3 regions of the Streptomyces pallidus (ex Mingjun et al. 2026) genome follow, and region 1 is predicted to be linked to each of the others. Evidence: riboswitches for the same ligand, from Rfam matches in the RefSeq annotation. Region 1 holds a riboswitch; each other region holds the start of a gene.
The links. Region 1 has a riboswitch for cobalamin ahead of ACSHWO_RS10910 (energy-coupling factor ABC transporter permease). Riboswitches for the same ligand answer to the same signal wherever they lie in the genome.

Region 1 (5,972 bases):
CTCGTCGGTCAGGTGCGCCGAGTCCGGGTCGGCCTCCCTGAGCTCCGCGAACCCGGCGGCCTCCGGCCGGACGACGGCGTAGGCCTGGTCGCGGGTCGCGCGCAGGCCCCCGCCGCGACCGTAGAGGACGTCCGTCAGCGGCATCCGGACGTGGTACGCCGCCACGGACGACGGCACGTCGAGAATGCTCGGGGTGTCCACGAAGAACGGCAGCTCCGCCGCCAGGTAGTCGAAACAGACCTGCAACTGTCCGGCCGTGATGGATTCACCTTCCGGCAACTTCGGTCCGACGAAACGGAGGGCCATCTCCTCGCGGCCCCTGCGGAATTCGTCATCGGTTTCGAGGAAACGGCGGACGCGCCGGTGCAGAAGTTGGTACACCGGGTTGGAATCGAACTCGGAAAGCGCCCGCACGCGGACCCCCGCATGCGGGTGTCCCGATTCCTCGACGCCCTTGACGATCCGTCGGCGGACCGCCTTGATCTCCTTCGCGGCCCGCTTCTCCGCGTGCTCCCGGCTGTAGCCGAAAGCCGCGAACATGCGGTCCACATGGAGGTCCGCGTCCACGAAGTCGACCTGCGCGAAGCGGGGCGCCGCCCACCGGGCGAGGCTGTTGACGCGCTCGGAGCCGAAGTAGCTGTGGCCAGGACTCACTCCGATGAGCACGTGGTCGCCCTCATCCCAGACATGGCGGCAAGCGCGGGTGAAGGGCAGAACTTCGAATGGTGCGTCTGCTGCGATCGTCACCTGTGTGATCGCCCTTGTTGCCGCATGTCCCTGGGAGCCCTGCGCTCCTGGTGTGGCGGTAATGCCGGTACGTTATGCGGTGGCCCCGGAACGTGACAAGCCCGAGCGGGCTCTCTCGGCCGGAAATTGTCGCTTCCGCGCTACGGAACGGTAATTGAATTTCTTTCTGCCGCCTGAACGGGACCCGGTAGCGGCGGTCGTTCCCGACTGGCGCTACCCTGAGCCGGTCAACGAGCACCAAGAAGGGGTGGATCCCAGTGGCCGACATCGAGAGCGCACGGGCGACGTTCGGCAGGTTCGACGCGGACGGCGACGGCTTCGTCACGGCCGACGAGTTCCGTCACGCCATGGCGGAGATGGGCGACCCGTTCGTGACGGGCCCGGTCGCGGACTCCGTGATCGCCGCCAAGGACACGAACGGCGACGGCCTGATGAGCTTCGACGAGTTCTGGGCCTCCCTGAACAAGTAGGGCCCCGCACCGCAGCCCCCGTACTGCCCCGCCGGCGGTACGGGGGCTGCGGCCTGCCCGCCGGCCCGGCCCGCGCGGCCACGTCCTACGGTGCGCCGCCCGGTTCGGCCGGGGCGTCCGCGGCGGCATCCGCGGCTCCGCCCGGCCGGGCGATGTCCTCGACCTCGGCCAGGGCCTCCTCCAGCCAGCGCAGCCAGAACGTCTCCAGGCCGATCCCGCCGTGCAGCACGAGCCGGCGCAGCCGGTCCTCGTCGGAGTCCCGCTCCGGGGGGAAGTCCTTCTCCTCGATCGCCCCGTACAGCGCCAGCTGCCGCCGGTGCAGCTCCAGGTGGCGCCGCAGCTCCCCGGCCAGCCCCTGCACCCCGGCCACGCCCGCGGCCCGCACCCGCAGCAGCAGGGGGTCCCGGATGGCCTTCGGGTCCTGGCTCTCGCCGATCCACCGCGCGAGCTCCGCGCCGCCGGCGGGCAGGACCTCGTACTCCTTCTTCTGACCCCGCACCGGCGCCTCGCTCGGCAGGGCCCGGATCAGACCGGCCTCCTCCAGCCGGCCCAGCTCGCGGTAGATCTGCTGGTGCGTCGCGGACCAGAAGTACCCGATCGACTTGTCGAACCGCCGGGTCAGTTCCAGCCCGGACGAGGGCTTCTCGAGCAGGGCGGTGAGGATGGCGTGCGGCAGCGACATGCCGTCATCCTAGGTTCGCCGCACGCCGGCGCCGGGCAGTGGTGCCGGGCACCGGTGCCGTGACCGCACTAGTGCCAGGCGGCCAGGGCCTCGGGGGTGCCGGGGCCCGCCGCGTCCGGCTCCAGCAGGTCCCGCGCCCGCAGGAACGCCGCCACCGCCGGCGACCAGGCCTGGCGCAGGCCCGCCGCGGCGAGCAGCTCCGGTTCGGCGAGCAGCTTCCCGGCCGGGCCGAAGCGGATGCCCGCCGGGGTCAGGACGGCCGCGTCGTCGGCCCAGCGCACCGCCAGCTCGACGTCGTGCGTGGCCATCACCACGGTGGTGCCGCGCGAGCGCAGCCCCGCCAGGGTGTCGAGCAGCCGCTCCTGCCCGTCCGGGTCGAGTCCGGCCGTCGGCTCGTCGAGGATCAGCACCCGCGGGGCCATCGCCACCGCGCCCGCGATCGCCGCGCGCTTGCGCTGCCCGTACGAGAGCAGGTGCGTGGGGCGGTCCCGCAGCGCGGTGATGTCGAGCGCGGCCAGTGCGGAGTCCACCCGGGCCCGTACCTCCGCGGCGGGCAGGCCGAGGTTCATCGGGCCGAAGGACACGTCCTGCTCCACCGAGGCGGCGAACAACTGGTCGTCGGGGTCCTGGACCACCAGCTGGACCGCCGTCCGCAGCCGGGTCAGGCCCGCCCGGTCGTGGCCGACGGGAGTCCCGTCCAGCCGCAGTTCGCCCGACCCGGGCCGCAGGCCACCGCTGAGCAGCCGCATCAGCGTGGTCTTGCCGCTGCCGTTGCGGCCGAGCAGGACCAGCGCCCGGCCCTCGGCGATGGCGAAGTCCACGCCGGTCAGCACCGCCGGGCCGTCCTCGTACGCGTAGCCGGCTCCGGCCAGTTCCACCAACGGGTTCACAGGTACAGCCCCTTCAGGGTGAGGGTCAGTGCGGTCACGGCCGCGAGCAGGGCCGCCGAGGCCGCCAGGAAGCGCCAGGAGAGCGTCGCCTCGGGGACGAGCACCCGCAGTGCACCGTCGTAGCCGCGCCCGGCGAGGCCCGACTGGAGCCGCGCCGCGCGGTCGAAGGCCCGTACGAACGAGGTGGCGGCGAGCCCGGCCACCGAACGCCACGCCGCCGCCCGGCCCGTGTTCCCGAGGCGGGCCGCCTGCGCGCGCCGCACCTGGGCGAGGGAGTCGAGCAGCAGGAAGCCGATGCGGTACATGACCAGGGCCACGTCCACCACCGGCGCCGGCACCCCGGCCCGGACCAGCCGGGGCAGCACGTCCGACACGGGCGTGGTGAACGCGAACAGCAGCACCCCGAGCGAGGCCGCGGACGTGCGCAGCAGCAGTTCGGCGGCGAGCCGCGGCCCGTGCGGGGCCAGCGAGACCGGACCCGCCGGGCCGCCGAGCGCGACGAGCAGCGGCAGCGCCCCGGTGAAGCAGAAACCGAGCGGGATCCGGAAGGCCCGCCACAGCTGCCGCCCGGCGACCCCGGCCGGCCCGAGGAGCACGGCGAGGGTCGCGGCGGCCACGAGCGGTCCGCCGGGCCAGGGCGGCAGGCACAGGGCGCTGATGGTCAGACCCAGCCCGAGCAGCGCCTTCTCCAGCGGATGGCGGCCCCGCCAGCGACTGCTGTGCGCGGCCACGTCGATCGGCAGCACCGGCTACGACTCCGGGGTGGGAGCCGGGGCGTCGCCGCCCGCCGCCGCGGCGGCCGCGCCCTGGCGGCGGCCCCGGCGGACGCCGAAGTAGTACGCGAGCACGCCCGCGCCCAGCGCCGCCTGGAGGGCGAACAGGGCCGACTCGACCTCTCCGGACGGGGGCTCGTAGAGCGGGGAGAACCAGGGCTCGTAGTCCGGCTTCAGTTCGGTGATGGCCGCCTCCGCCTGTGCGTCGGCACCCGTGAACGGTTCCTCCTTGCCCTCGCCGAGGCCGAGGGCGAGGGGCAGTACGGCCAGCGCCGCCACCAGGAGCAGCAGCAGAACGTTGATCTTCGTGTTCCGGCTCGGGTTCATCGCGTCACACCGCCGTCTTCTGCTCGGAGCGGCCGCTGAGCTTGGCGACGCCCAGCCGGACCAGGTCGGACTTGCTGGACTGCATCAGCAGCCGCATCACGAGGACGGTCAGCAGGCCCTCGCTCACGGCGAGCGGGATCTGGGTGACGGCGAAGATGCCGCCGAACTTCGCGAGCGCGCCGAGGAAGCCCGTGCCCGGGTCCGGGAAGGCCAGCGCCAGCTGGACCGAGGTCACGCAGTAGGTGACGAGGTCGGCGAAGAAGGCGCCGAAGAACACGGACACCATCAGCGGGGCGTTGCACCGCCGCAGCAGCAGGTAGGCGCAGTAGCCCGACCAGGGTCCGGCGATGGCCATGGAGAAGACGTTGGCGCCGAGCGTGGTCAGTCCGCCGTGTGCGAGCAGCAGCGCCTGGAAGAGGAGGGTGATCGTGCCGAGCACCGCCATGATGGGCGGCCGGAACAGGATCGCGCCGAGCCCGGTCCCGGTGGGGTGCGAGCAGCTGCCCGTCACCGACGGGATCTTCAGTGCGGACAGGACGAAGGTGAACGCGCCGGACGCGCCGAGCAACAGGGTGCTCTCGGGGTTGGCCTTCACCTCGCGGGTGAGGGCGCGCACCCCGTGGACGACGAAGGGGGCGGACGCGGCGCCCCAGGCGACCGCGTGCCAGGGGGGCAGGAAGCCCTCGGCTATATGCATGAGTGGGAGACCTCTCCAGCACCTCGTGGATGGACAACGCGCCCTGGCCGGTCTCCTGGCTCACGGGTACTGATGCCCTGGCTCCGCCTTCCCGGGCGGTGCGGGTCCCTACCCGCGCTGCCCAGTGGCTTTCCCGCAGGAGTGGAGCCGGACTTCCCGTTCACAGTGGCGAGGGCCGCACCGGTCTTGCACCGGTTTCCCGTACACCAAGGCCTGATGACCCTAGTCCGCCCCGCGGACCCGTAACAACCCGGCTCCGGCGCGCCTGTTGGGCCCGGAGATTCCGCTTCGGGCCGGCGGCGTACCGGTGTGCTCGGGGGCGGACGGGCGAAACGACGGCAGGGGCGCGGAAGTTCTGGCCCGGTCAGCCGTCGGGGGCGGACCGGCGCGTGCTGGGGCGCTCTTCCGTTCATGCGCTCCAACCGGCGCCGCCGGGGCGTGCGCGGGGTGCGGCCGGGAGCGGTGGCATGGGCGTCCGACCGGGAGGGGGCCGGGAGCGCCCCCCGGACGGGCGCCCTCCGGTCGCCGTGGGGCCCGGCGTCGCCGCAGGCTGGGAGGGTGGCCGCCGAACACGACACCGCGAACCCGCAGCGGGGGACGGACGCCGGGGCGTTCGACTACTCCGACCTGACCGCCGTCTACGTCAACTGCACGCTCAAACGCTCGCCCGAGACCAGCAACACGGAGGGTCTGATCACGCGCAGCCGGGCCGTCATGGAGGCGGCCGGCGCCCGGACCTCCCTGATCCGCGCCGTCGACCACGACATCGCCACCGGGGTCTGGCCGGACATGACCGAGCACGGCTGGGAAACCGACCAGTGGCCGGTCCTGTACAGCCAGATCATGGACGCCGACATCCTCGTCCTGTGCGGGCCGATCTGGCTCGGCGACAACAGCTCCGTCATGAAGCAGGTCGTCGAGCGGCTCTACGCCTGCTCCTCGATCCTGAACGAGAAGGGCCAGTACGCCTACTACGGGCGCGTCGGCGGTGCGCTGATCACGGGCAACGAGGACGGCGTGAAGCACTGTGCCATGAACGTCCTCTACAGCCTCCAGCACCTCGGATACGCGATCCCGCCGCAGGCCGACGCCGGCTGGATCGGCGAGGCCGGTCCGGGCCCCTCCTACCTCGACCCGGGCTCCGGCGGACCGGAGAACGACTTCACCAACCGGAACACGACGTTCATGTCGTGGAACCTGATGCACCTGGCGGCCCTGCTCAAGCGCTCCGGCGGCATCCCCGCCCACGGCAACCAGCGCTCGGCCTGGGACGCCGGCTGCCGCTTCGACTACCCCAACCCCGAGCACCGCTGACGGCCAGGCGGTACGGCCGGACGGTCGCAGGGCCGTCCGGCCGTACGGGGGCTCGACTCAGCCGCAGCACAC
Region 2 (5,972 bases), 220 kb from region 1:
AGCCCGTGGCGTGAGCGGCGGCGCGGTGCGCGGCGCGCTGGCGAAGGCGCGGTTCTACCTGCGGGAGTTCTCGGGCGAGGCGGCGTACGACCGGTACGTCGCGCACGCCCGCTCCCACGACCCGGGCGCCGAGGTCATGACCCGCCGCGCCTTCGAACGCGCCCGTACGGACGCCCGCGAGGCGGACCCCCGCTCGGGCTTCCGCTGCTGCTGAGCGATGCGCTTGCGCGAGAAGGGCCCACCGGATCGCCGGCAGGGCCCTTCTCATACCGCGGGGTCAGCGCACCCAGTCCTTGAGGGGATCGGTCTGGAGCGTGATGCCAACGGGGTCGGGCAGCTCGATCTCCTTGCCAAACGGCACTGTGCGCACGTTCTCGTATCGTGGCCCGCTGGGCTCGCTGTGGACGGACATCTCGCACTTGGCCCGATCGATCAGCAAGTAGACGGGAATGCCGGCCTCCGCATAGGCGCGGGGCTTCTCCCGACGGTCCCGGCGGTCGGTGTCAGAGTCCCACGAGGTCACTTCGACAACCATCAGGACAGGGTCTGGGTCACACCAGTCACCCTGCCCCACGAACGCCTGGCTGGGCGCCAGCACGCCATCCGGAATGGCCCGCCCAGCACGATATCGATCGACCTTGATGCCCTGGTTGTGCAGGAAGAGTTCAGGTCGGTGCTGCATGCAGACCCTCAGCAGCCACTGGATGATCATCCCGTGGTCCCCATCCGGCATCGCCTTGACCCCCAGCTTCCCGCCGATGAACTCCAGCCTCAACCCCTCGATCTCGCGGGCGGCTATCCGGGCGAGGGTTTCGAACTCTTCAGTCAGGATCTGGGGACGTTCGGTCATCACGGTCATGCCTCGCTCGCCTTCCTCGACGGTGCTGCTTCCGACGATAGCGCCGGGCGCCCGCCCCCGTCCGGCACACTCGGCGGCATGGACATCGACATCCGCGTCGCCGCGACCGCCGAGTACGAACGACTGGGAGAGATCACCGGGCAGGCCTACACCGGCGACGGGCTGCTCGACCGGAACGAGGACGACAGCTACCTGAACGTCCTGCGCGACGTGGCCGGCCGGGCCGGCCACGGCGAGGTGCTCGTCGCCGTCCGGGGCGGGGAGGTGCTCGGCGGGGTGACCTTCGCCCCGCCCGGGAGCCCCCTCGCCGACGTCGCCGGGCCGCACGAGGCCGAGTTCCGGATGCTGGCCGTGGCGCCCGAGGCGCGCGGCGCGGGCGTCGGAGAGGCCCTCGTACGGGCGTGCATCGGGCGGGCCCGGGCCCTCGACGGGGTCACCGCGCTGACCCTGTCCACCCAGCCTGCGATGCGCGGCGCCCAGCGGATCTACGCCCGCCTGGGCTTCGTCCGCACCCCGGAACTGGACTGGTCCCCGATCCCCGCACTGACCCTGCTCACCTACCGACTGGAGCTGTGAGGCCACGCTCAGCAAAGGGGCGGACACAACATCTAGGGGGTCACACAGAAACCTCCCCCCACATGTATGCTCATCCTCGCTGTCGCCGCAGGGGAATCCGGTGCGAATCCGGAACTGTCCCGCAACGGTATGAAGTACACCCATCGGTGTCACCGAAGTCCGACGACCTGCCGACAGTGCGCCCGGCTCGACCGAACCGGGTGCCGACCACGTCCGGGCCCCGCGGTAGGGCCGGTGGACGCCGCGCGGTGCTGCCCTGACGGGCCCTTGCCCGCGCGCGCCCGCTCGCGCCCGCACCGCCGCCGTCCCGGAGCCGAGCGAGGGAGAGCTCCCCCCGTGACCATCGCGCCTTCCGCACCGCGCGCCGAGTCCGACCCGTCCGACAACGGAACTGAGGGGGGCCCCGGGGCCGCGCTGCTGCGCACCCTCACCGAGCTGACCGCCGACCTTCCCGACACCGACCCCGGCCGGGTCGCCGCCGCCGCCCTGCGCGGCCGCAGCGCGGCCGCCGACGAGGCCGAGCTGCGCGGGCTGGCCACCGAGGCCGCGGCCGGTCTGATCTCCGAGGACCCGGCCTACTCCCGGCTCGCCGCCCGCCTGCTGACGATCGCCGTCGCCGAGGAGGCCGCGGGCCAGGGCGCCACCTCCTTCTCCGCCTCGGTCGAGGTCGGCCACCGCGAGGGCCTGATCGCCGACCGCACCGCCGAGTTCGTCCGGCTGCACGCGGCCCGCCTCGACGCGCTGGTCGAGCACACCCTCGGCGAGGGCGCCGACGACCGCTTCGGCTTCTTCGGCCTGCGCACCCTGCACAGCCGCTACCTGCTGCGCCACCCGATCACCCGCCAGGTCATCGAGACCCCGCAGCACTTCATGCTGCGCGTGGCCTGCGGCCTCGCCGAGAACGACGGCATCGAGGCGGTCGAGGAAGTCGCCTCCCTGTACCGGCTGATGAGCCGCCTGGACTACCTGCCGTCCTCCCCCACGCTCTTCAACTCCGGCACCCGGCACCCGCAGATGTCCTCCTGCTACCTGCTGGACTCCCCGCTGGACGAGCTCGACTCGATCTACGACCGCTACCACCAGGTCGCGCGCCTGTCGAAGCACGCCGGCGGCATCGGCCTGTCGTACTCCCGCATCCGCGCCCGCGGTTCGCTGATCCGCGGCACCAACGGCCACTCCAACGGCATCGTCCCGTTCCTGAAGACCCTCGACGCCTCCGTCGCCGCCGTGAACCAGGGCGGCCGCCGCAAGGGTGCCGCCGCCGTCTACCTGGAGACCTGGCACGCGGACATCGAGGAGTTCCTGGAGCTGCGCGACAACACCGGTGAGGACGCCCGGCGTACGCACAACCTGAACCTGGCGCACTGGATCCCGGACGAGTTCATGCGCCGCGTGAACGCCGACGGCGAGTGGTCGCTGTTCTCCCCGGCCGACGTGCCCGAGCTGGTGGACCTGTACGGCGACGAGTTCGACGCCGCCTACGTCAAGGCCGAGCAGGCGGGCCTGGCCAAGAAGACCATGCCGGCCCGCGAGCTGTACGGCCGCATGATGCGCACCCTCGCGCAGACCGGCCAGGGCTGGATGACCTTCAAGGACGCCTCCAACCGGACCGCGAACCAGACCGCCCTGCCGGGCACGGTCGTCCACTCCTCCAACCTGTGCACCGAGATCATCGAGGTCACCAACGACGGCGAGACGGCCGTCTGCAACCTCGGCTCGGTCAACCTCGGCGCGTTCGTCCTCGCCGAGACGGGCGAGATGGACTGGGAGCGCCTGGACGAGACCGTCCGCACCGCCGTGACCTTCCTCGACCGGGTCGTGGACATCAACTTCTACCCGACCGAGGAGGCCGGCCGCTCCAACGCCAAGTGGCGCCCGGTGGGTCTGGGCGCCATGGGCCTCCAGGACGTCTTCTTCAAGCTGCGCCTGCCCTTCGACTCCGCCGCGGCCAAGGCCCTCTCCACGAAGATCGCCGAGCGGATCATGCTGGCGGCCTACGAGGCCTCCGCCGACCTCGCCGAGAAGCACGGCACCCTCCCGGCCTGGGAGCAGACCCGTACCGCCCAGGGCGTGCTGCACCCCGACCACTACGGTGTCGAGCTCACCTGGCCGGAGCGCTGGGACGCGCTGCGCGCCCGGATCGCGACGACCGGCATGCGCAACTCGCTGCTGCTGGCCATCGCGCCGACCGCGACGATCGCCTCGATCGCCGGCGTGTACGAGTGCATCGAGCCGCAGGTGTCCAACCTGTTCAAGCGCGAGACGCTGTCGGGCGAGTTCCTCCAGGTCAACGGCTACCTGGTGGAGGACCTGAAGAAGCTCGGCGTGTGGGACGCCCAGACCCGGGAGGCGCTGCGCGACTCCTCCGGCTCGGTCCAGGGCTTCAGCTGGATCCCGGCCGAGGTCCGCGAGCTGTACCGCACGGCGTGGGAGATCCCGCAGCGCGGCCTGATCGACATGGCGGCGGCCCGTACGCCGTACCTGGACCAGTCGCAGTCGCTGAACCTGTTCATGGAGACGCCGACCATCGGCAAGCTGTCGTCGATGTACGCGTACGCCTGGAAGCAGGGCCTGAAGACCACGTACTACCTGCGCTCGCGCCCCGCGACGAGGATCGCGCGCGCCGCGTCCGGCACCGCCGTCCCGGCCGCCGTCCCGGCGACCGCCACGCCCCTCCCGCAGGCCCTCGACGCCGAGGCGCTGGCCTGCTCCCTTGAGAACCCCGAGTCCTGCGAGGCCTGCCAGTAATGAGCTCCACCGACAAGAACCTCCTGGACCCGGGCTTCGAGCTGACGCTCCGCCCGATGCGCTACCCGGACTTCTACGAGCGCTACCGGGACGCGATCAAGAACACGTGGACGGTGGAGGAGGTCGACCTCCACTCGGACGTCGCCGACCTGGCGAAGCTGACGCCCGCCGAGCAGCACATGATCGGCCGGCTGGTGGCGTTCTTCGCGACGGGCGACTCGATCGTGGCGAACAACCTGGTCCTGACGCTGTACAAGCACATCAACTCCCCGGAGGCGCGCCTGTACCTGTCGCGCCAGCTGTTCGAGGAGGCCGTGCACGTCCAGTTCTACCTGACGCTGCTCGACACCTACCTGCCCGACCCGGACGACCGGGCGGCCGCGTTCGCCGCGGTGGAGAACATCCCCTCCATCCGCGAGAAGGCCCAGTTCTGCTTCAAGTGGATGGACTCGGTCGAGAAGATCGAGCGGCTGGAGACGAAGGCCGACCGCCGCCGCTTCCTGCTGAACCTGATCTGCTTCGCCGCGTGCATCGAGGGCCTGTTCTTCTACGGTGCCTTCGCCTACGTGTACTGGTTCCGGTCGCGCGGTCTGCTGCACGGCCTGGCCACCGGCACCAACTGGGTGTTCCGCGACGAGACCATGCACATGAACTTCGCGTTCGAGGTCGTGGACACGGTCCGCAAGGAGGAGCCCGACCTCTTCGACGACGAGCTCCAGCAGCAGGTCACGGACATGCTGAGGGAAGCCGTCGAGGCGGAGCTGCAGTTCGGCCGCGACCTGTGCGGTGACGGCCTGCCGGGCATGAACACCGAGTCGATGCGCGAGTACCTGGAGTGCGTCGCCGACCAGCGCCTGGTCCGCCTGGGCTTCCCCCCGGTGTACGGCTCGCAGAACCCGTTCTCCTTCATGGAGCTGCAGGGCGTCCAGGAGCTGACGAACTTCTTCGAGCGCCGTCCGTCGGCCTACCAGGTCGCCGTCGAGGGCACGGTCGACCTGGACGAGGACTTCTGACCCGTACCGGCCGAACGCCGAGGGGCCCGCTCCGGATCCGATCCGGGGCGGGCCCCTCGGGCGTGTGGGGCGCGCGTCAGTCGTTCGGGACGGTCTCGTACCGGGGGGTGCCCTCGGCCATCTGGCGCAGGGCGTCCTTGCGGTCCCGCTTGGAGAGCCGGTCGATGTACAGGTAGCCGTACAGGTGGTCGGTCTCGTGCTGCAGGCAGCGGGCGAAGTAGCCGGTGCCCCGCACCTTGATCGGGTTGCCCTGGGCGTCCTGGCCGGTGACCTCGGCGTAGTCGGGGCGGGCCAGCGAGGCGTACGCGGTGGGGACCGACAGGCAGCCCTCGTTGGAGTCGTCGAGCACGCGGGCGGCGGCCGGCAGCTCCACGAGCTTCGGGTTGACCACGACACCGGTGTGGCGGACGCCCTCGTCGTCCGGGCAGTCGTAGACGAAGACCTTGGCGTCGACGCCGATCTGGTTCGCGGCCAGGCCGACGCCCTCCGCGGCCCGCTGGCTGGCGAACATGTCGTCGATCAGCTGCGCCAGCTCGTCGCCGAACTCGGTGACGTCCTTGCACTCGCTGTGCAGCACCGGGTTGCCGACGACCGTGATCGGGCGGGCGGTACCGCGCTCGCGGTGGGCGAGCTCGCGCGCCTCACAGTCCTCGGTGTCCACGACGTAACCGTCGTCGTCCACCGCGATGACCTCGTTCTCCTGCTGCGCCATGTTCCGACGTACGCCTTCCGTAAGTCCACCCGTTCCGATGTGCCGGTACAGCCTACGGTGCCCG
Region 3 (5,972 bases), 4.8 Mb from region 1:
TCGCCGAGCGCGAGCCGGAGCAGCTGCCCTGGGCCGAGCTGGGCGTGGAGATCGTCCTCGAGTCGACCGGCCGCTTCACGTCCGCCGGGGCCGCCCGCGCCCACATCAAGGCAGGCGCGAAGAAGGTGCTCGTCAGCGCCCCGTCGGACGGCGCGGACGTGACGCTGGCGTACGGCGTGAACACCGACGCGTACGACCCGGCGGAGCACACGATCGTCTCCAACGCCTCGTGCACGACCAACGCTCTCGCGCCGCTGGCCGCCGTCCTCGACGAGCTCGCCGGGATCGAGCACGGCTTCATGACGACGGTGCACGCCTACACGCAGGAGCAGGCCCTGCAGGACGGTCCGCACCGCGACCCCCGCCGCGCCCGCGCCGCCGCCGTCAACATCGTCCCGACCACGACCGGCGCCGCCAAGGCGATCGGCCTCGTGCTGCCGCAGCTCGACGGCAAGCTGAACGGCGACTCGATCCGCGTTCCGGTTCCGGTGGGTTCGATCGTCGAGCTCAACACGACCGTCTCCCGCGACGTGACGCGCGAGGACGTGCTGGCGGCGTACAAGGCCGCGGCGGAGGGTCCGCTGGCCGGCGTGCTCGAGTACTCGGAGGACGCGCTGGTGTCGTCCGACATCGTGGGCAACCCCGCCTCGTCGATCTTCGACTCGGCCCTCACCCGCGTCGACGGCCGCCACGTCAAGGTGGTCGCCTGGTACGACAACGAGTGGGGCTTCTCCAACCGAGTGATCGACACCCTCACCCTCCTCGCCGCCCGCTGACGCGGGTCGAGCCGGGCCTCCGCGGGGCAGACCGTCCCGATGCCCCCGCGGACCGAGCGGGTTCCCGACTGCCGACGAGGCAGCCGGGAACCCGCTTTTCGCATGCGGTCGCCGCGCGCGGAGGGCGTCGGCGTCCGGGTGCGGGACCCCTCACGTAGCGCACGCCACGCCGGGCGGCCCACCCGCCGCGGAGCAGACGCCTCGGCACACGCCCGCAAGTCCCGCGGCGACCTGTGCCTGCCGCGCCTCACCGAGACCGCCCGGATCACCGGCCACATGTACCTGCGCGGCTTCGGGCACGGCGTCAACCTCGGTGTGGAGAAGCGCGGCGGTGAGACGTGGCTGCGGACCGAGATCGCGCGCCCGACCTCGTCCTGGAGGCCGGCGCCACCCCGGCGACGGGGGCCACCCCGCAGGTGCGCCTGACCACCGTCGCCGGCACGGCCTTCCTCCAAGCCCGCGGCCAGATCACCGGCACCTTCACCGCCGACACCAGGACCGGTACGCGCCCGGCCGACTGCGCCCGCCCGGTCTGGTACGTGCGCGCCACCGCGGCCCGCGACAACAGCCAGGGCATCAACGCCTGCCGCCTCGACATCAACTCCGCAAACCCCGTCACCTGGGTGCAGTTCGACAACGTGCAGACGATCTGGCGCTGACCCGCCGCCGGTCCGGGGGGCGCGCGGCGGCGCCCTCCCGGACCGGGGCCGTCAGGACGCGCCCAGCTCCGCGCGGACGGTGCGCGCGGCCGCGACCAGGTGCTCCAGCGAGGCGCGGGTCTCGGGCCAGCCGCGGGTCTTCAGACCGCAGTCCGGGTTGACCCACAGCCGCTCCGCCGGAATGGCTTCGAGTCCCCCGCGCAGCAGGGCGGTCGCCTCGTCCGTGCTCGCACGCGGGGTTGTGGACGTCCCACACCCCGGGGCCGGCCTCGCGGGGGTGGCCGTGGGCCGCGAGTTCCCGCGCGACCTGCATGTGCGAGCGGGCCGCCTCCAGGCTGATGACGTCCGCGTCGAGGTCGTCGATGGCCCGGACGACGTCGCCGAACTCCGCGTAGCCCATGTGGGTGTGGACCTGGGTGTCCGGGCGGACCCCGCCCGTGGTGAGCCGGAACGCCCCGGTCGCCCACTCCAGGTACGCGGCGCGGTTGGCCGCCCGCAGCGGCAGGGTCTCGCGCAGCGCGGGCTCGTCGACCTGGATGACGGAGGTCCCGGCCGCCGCCAGGTCGTTCACCTCGTCGCGCAGCGCCAGGGCGACCTGCCGGCCGGGGCGATCCACCCGGCGGACACCTACTGGCCGTCGCTTCCCAGGCCCCTGCGGACCCAGTGCGTGTGACGGCGGTCGTTCCCGCTCACCGCTGCGGGGCAGTCCCGGATTCCCACCGGGTTCCCTCTTGCGACGCATCCCGCCTGGCGGACGGGGCGAACCAGCTGCCCGGCCAGCCTACGGGGTCCCACGCCGGTCCCGGAGGCCTTGTCCCTGATCCGGACGGGGAGACGGGACGCACCGCGGCCCCGGGCGGGCAGCGCGACGGGGGTGCGGCGGACACCACTCCGCTGCACCCCCGCACCCGCGCGGCCGGGCCCCTCAGCCCGGCGGCACCACCGGGCCCCTCATCGGTCCCGGTCGTACGTGTGGAACCCGCGGCCGGACTTGCGGCCCAGCCGTCCTGCCTGCACCATCCGCTGGAGCAGCGGCGGCGGGGCGTAGAGGGGTTCCTTGAACTCGTCGTAGAGGGCTTCCGCAATGGCGGCGACGGTGTCGAGCCCGATCAGGTCGGCCAGTCTGAGCGGTCCCATGGGGTGGGCGCAGCCCAGCTCCATGCCGGCGTCGACGTCGGCGGCGGTGGCGAAGCCGGATTCGGCCATGCGAACGGCCGAAAGCAGGTAGGGGACCAGGAGGGCGTTGACGACGAAACCGGCCCGGTCCTGCGACCGGACCACCGTCTTGTCCAGCGTCTCGCGGGCGAACGCCTCCACCGTCTCCACGGTCTCCCGGGCCGTGTGCAGCGAGGGGACGACCTCCACCAGCGGCAGGACGGGGACGGGGTTGAAGAAGTGCAGCCCGACGACCCGGTCGGCGCGGCCGGTGGCCATGGCCAGGCGCATGACGGGCAGGGAGGAGGTGTTGGTGGCGAGGATCGCCTCCGGATCGGCGACGATCTTGTCGAGGGCGGCGAAGGTCGCGGTCTTGACCGCCGCGTCCTCGGTGACGGCCTCGATGACGAGCTGCCGGTCGGCGAGGTCGTCGAGGGTGCCGGAGAAGACGAGCCGGGTGAGGGCGTGCTCGGCGGAGATCCGGTCGGTCTTGCCCCGCTGGACGGCGCGTTCGAGTGAGACGGCCACGCGTTCGCGGGCCGCCCGGGCCGCGGCGTCGCCGGCTTCGCAGACGACGGTGTCCAGGCCGGCCCGAGCGCAGACCTCGGCGATTCCGGCGCCCATCTGCCCACCGCCGACCACCCCGACCCTGCTGACGGCGGCGCTCACGACCGCACGTCCGTCCGGACCAGGTGGCGGGTGTAGGCGTCGGCGGTGAAGAAGGCCGGCAGGTCCCGTCCGAGTGCGGTGCGCTCCAGCACCGCCCGGGCCTGGGGGACCAGGGCGCCGGGCCGTTCCGCGGCGAGTGCCGCGCACTCCGCGTCGAGGACGGCGAGTACGGCGTCGCGGTCGACGGAGCGGTGGCGCAGCCACTGCCAGAGCTGGGTCCGGGCGACCTCCGCGGTCGAGGCGTCCTCCAGCCGGCCGTGGAGGGCCACCACCCCCTGTCCGCGCAGCCAGGCCTCGACGCAGCGCAGGGCGACGGCGACGTCGGCGCGGACGCCCTCCCGCGTGGGAGGGCCGCTGGAGCGGCGGACCGCGAGGAGGTCGGCGGCGGTGACGGCGACGTCCTCGCGGGTGCGGTCGAGCTGGTGGGGGCGGTCGCCCAGCACCCCGTCGAAGACCTCGCGGCAGACCGGGACCAGGCCCGGGTGGGCGACCCGGGAGCCGTCGAAGCCGTCCTCGGCCTCCCGTTTCTCGTCCAGGCGCACCCTGGCCAGGGCGGCCTGCTCGGCCGTCGGGTCCTCGCCCGGCAGGTGGGCGGCCGTGGCGCCGATGGCGTGGGCGCCGCGCCGGTGGCAGGTGCGCACCAGCAGCTCGGTGTAGGCCCGCATGAAGGGGGCGGTCATGGTGATCGCGGCGCGGTCCGGCAGCTGGAAGTCCGTGCGGTGGCCGAAGGTCCTGATGACGCTGAACAGGTAGTTCCAGCAGCTGGCGGTCAGGCCCGCGCTGTGCTCGCGCAGTTCGTGGAGGATCTCCTCCATCTCGAACGCGGCGGTGACCGTCTCGACGGTGACGGTGGCGCGGACCGTGCCGCGGGGGATGCCGAGGAGGTCCTGGGCGAGCCGGAACACGTCGTTCCAGAGTCTGGCCTCGTAGCGGTTCTCCAGCTGGGGGAGGGAGAAGTACGGTCCGGAGCCGGCGTCGACCTGCCGTCGGGCGCAGTGGAAGAAGTACAGCCCGAAGTCGACCAGCGAGGCGGACGGGGCACGTCCCTCGACCCTCAGGTGCTCCTCGGCGAGGTGCCAGCCGCGGGGCCGCACCATGAGGGTCGCGGGCCGCGCGACGAGGCGGTGCCCCCTGCCCCCGGGCGTGGGCGGGTCGACGCGCCGCCGGCAGGCGTCGAGCAGACTCAGCTGGCCGCCGATGACGTTGTCCCAGGTGGGGGCGGTGGCGTCGGCGAAGTCCGCCGTCCATACGTGGGCGCCGGAGTGGAGCGCCTGGACGGCCGTCCGCCGGTCCGGCGGGCCGGTGATCTCGACCCGGCGGTCTTCCAGGCCCGGGGCCGGCGGGGCGACCCGCCAGTGCGGGTCCGCGCGGACCGCGGACGTGGCGACGGGGAAGTCGAGGGGCGTGCCCGTGACCAGGCGGCCCGTCAGGCGGCGGCGTTCCTTGAGGACGTCCTCGCGGCGGTGTGCGAAGGCCGCGTCGAGGGCGCCGACGAAGTCGAGCGCCTCCGGGGTGAGGACCTCGTCGTGGCGGTCGCCCGGCGCCGCGAGGACCCGGACCCGGTGCGTGATGGCGGTGGTGGACATGCGGTCTCCTGAAGGGGGCGGAGCGGGGGGCGGGTGGCCTAGTGGAACTGCTCCTCCTCCGTGGAGCCGGCGAGCGCGGTGGTGGAGGACCCCGGGTTGACGGCGGTGGAGACCAGGTCGAAGTAGCCGGTGCCGACCTCCCGCTGGTGCCGGACGGCGGTGAAGCCGTGCTGCTGGGCGGCGAACTCCCGTTCCTGGAGGTCGACGTAGGCGGTCATGCCGTGCTCGGCGTAGCCACGGGCGAGGTCGAACATGCCGTGGTTGAGGGAGTGGAAGCCGGCCAGGGTGATGAACTGGAACTTGTAGCCCATGGCGCCGAGTTCGCGCTGGAACTTGGCGATCTCGTCGTCGTCCAGGGCGGCCTTCCAGTTGAAGGAGGGCGAGCAGTTGTAGGCGAGCATCTGGTCCGGGAACTCGGCGTGGACCGCCTCGGCGAACTCGCGGGCCTGCGCCAGGTCCGGGGTGCCGGTCTCGACCCAGAGCAGGTCGGCGTACGGGGCGTAGGCCAGGCCGCGGGCGATGACCGGGGCCATGCCGCCGCGCACCCGGTGGAAGCCCTCCGCCGTGCGCTCCCCGGTCGTGAACCGCGCGTCGCGCTCGTCGACGTCGCTCGTGAGGAGGGTGGCGGCGAGGGCGTCGGTGCGGGCGATGACCAGGGTCGGGACGTCGGCGATGTCGGCGGCGAGCCGGGCCGCGTTGAGGGTGCGGACGTGCTGGGAGGTGGGCACGAGGACCTTGCCGCCGAGGTGGCCGCACTTCTTCTCGGAGGCGAGCTGGTCCTCGTAGTGGATGCCGGCCGCGCCCGCCGCGATCATCGCCTTCGTCAACTCGAAGGCGTTGAGCGGGCCGCCGAAGCCGGCCTCGGCGTCGGCGACGATCGGGGCCAGCCAGTCGGTGGTGTCGCCCGCGCCCTCGGCGGTGGTGATCTGGTCGGCGCGCAGCAGCGCGTTGTTGATCCGGCGCACCACCTGCGGCACGGAGTTGACCGGGTAGAGGCTCTGGTCGGGGTAGGTGTGGCCGGCCTGGTTCGCGTCGGCCGCGACCTGCCACCCCGAGAGGTAGATCGCCTGGAGGCCGGCCCTGACCTGCTGGACGGCCTGGCCGCCGGTCAGCGCGCCGAGGGCGTG

Region 2: it holds a riboswitch for cobalamin, as region 1 does, so the genes downstream of both, ACSHWO_RS11925 (ribonucleoside-diphosphate reductase subunit alpha) here and ACSHWO_RS10910 (energy-coupling factor ABC transporter permease) in region 1, are expected to answer to the same signal.
Region 3: it holds a riboswitch for cobalamin, as region 1 does, so the genes downstream of both, ACSHWO_RS32795 (5-methyltetrahydropteroyltriglutamate--homocysteine S-methyltransferase) here and ACSHWO_RS10910 (energy-coupling factor ABC transporter permease) in region 1, are expected to answer to the same signal.

The regions. Positions count from the first base shown of each region.
Region 1 is NZ_CP196181.1:2,570,198-2,576,169, reverse strand. Features, by position in the region: gene ACSHWO_RS10945 (hypothetical protein) at 1-82, shown strand, start outside; partial or broken gene ACSHWO_RS10940 (tRNA-dependent cyclodipeptide synthase) at 124-666, opposite strand; gene ACSHWO_RS10935 (EF-hand domain-containing protein) at 1,005-1,217, shown strand; gene ACSHWO_RS10930 (PadR family transcriptional regulator) at 1,303-1,899, opposite strand; gene ACSHWO_RS10925 (energy-coupling factor ABC transporter ATP-binding protein) at 1,968-2,789, opposite strand; gene cbiQ (cobalt ECF transporter T component CbiQ) at 2,786-3,535, opposite strand; gene ACSHWO_RS10915 (energy-coupling factor ABC transporter substrate-binding protein) at 3,539-3,889, opposite strand; gene ACSHWO_RS10910 (energy-coupling factor ABC transporter permease) at 3,894-4,586, opposite strand; cobalamin riboswitch at 4,615-4,812, opposite strand; gene ACSHWO_RS10905 (flavodoxin family protein) at 5,145-5,900, shown strand; gene ACSHWO_RS10900 (AMIN-like domain-containing (lipo)protein) at 5,958-5,972, opposite strand, start outside.
Region 2 is NZ_CP196181.1:2,795,031-2,801,002, forward strand. Features, by position in the region: gene ACSHWO_RS11905 (carbon starvation CstA family protein) at 1-14, shown strand, start outside; gene ACSHWO_RS11910 (YbdD/YjiX family protein) at 11-214, shown strand; gene ACSHWO_RS11915 (Uma2 family endonuclease) at 278-859, opposite strand; gene ACSHWO_RS11920 (GNAT family N-acetyltransferase) at 938-1,435, shown strand; cobalamin riboswitch at 1,502-1,624, shown strand; gene ACSHWO_RS11925 (ribonucleoside-diphosphate reductase subunit alpha) at 1,772-4,183, shown strand; gene ACSHWO_RS11930 (ribonucleotide-diphosphate reductase subunit beta) at 4,183-5,196, shown strand; gene def (peptide deformylase) at 5,273-5,908, opposite strand.
Region 3 is NZ_CP196181.1:7,340,336-7,346,307, forward strand. Features, by position in the region: gene gap (type I glyceraldehyde-3-phosphate dehydrogenase) at 1-776, shown strand, start outside; gene ACSHWO_RS32790 (hypothetical protein) at 1,115-1,435, shown strand; partial or broken gene ACSHWO_RS32795 (5-methyltetrahydropteroyltriglutamate--homocysteine S-methyltransferase) at 1,487-2,039, opposite strand; cobalamin riboswitch at 2,042-2,164, opposite strand; gene ACSHWO_RS32800 (3-hydroxybutyryl-CoA dehydrogenase) at 2,387-3,259, opposite strand; gene aceB (malate synthase A) at 3,256-4,845, opposite strand; gene aceA (isocitrate lyase) at 4,884-5,972, opposite strand, start outside.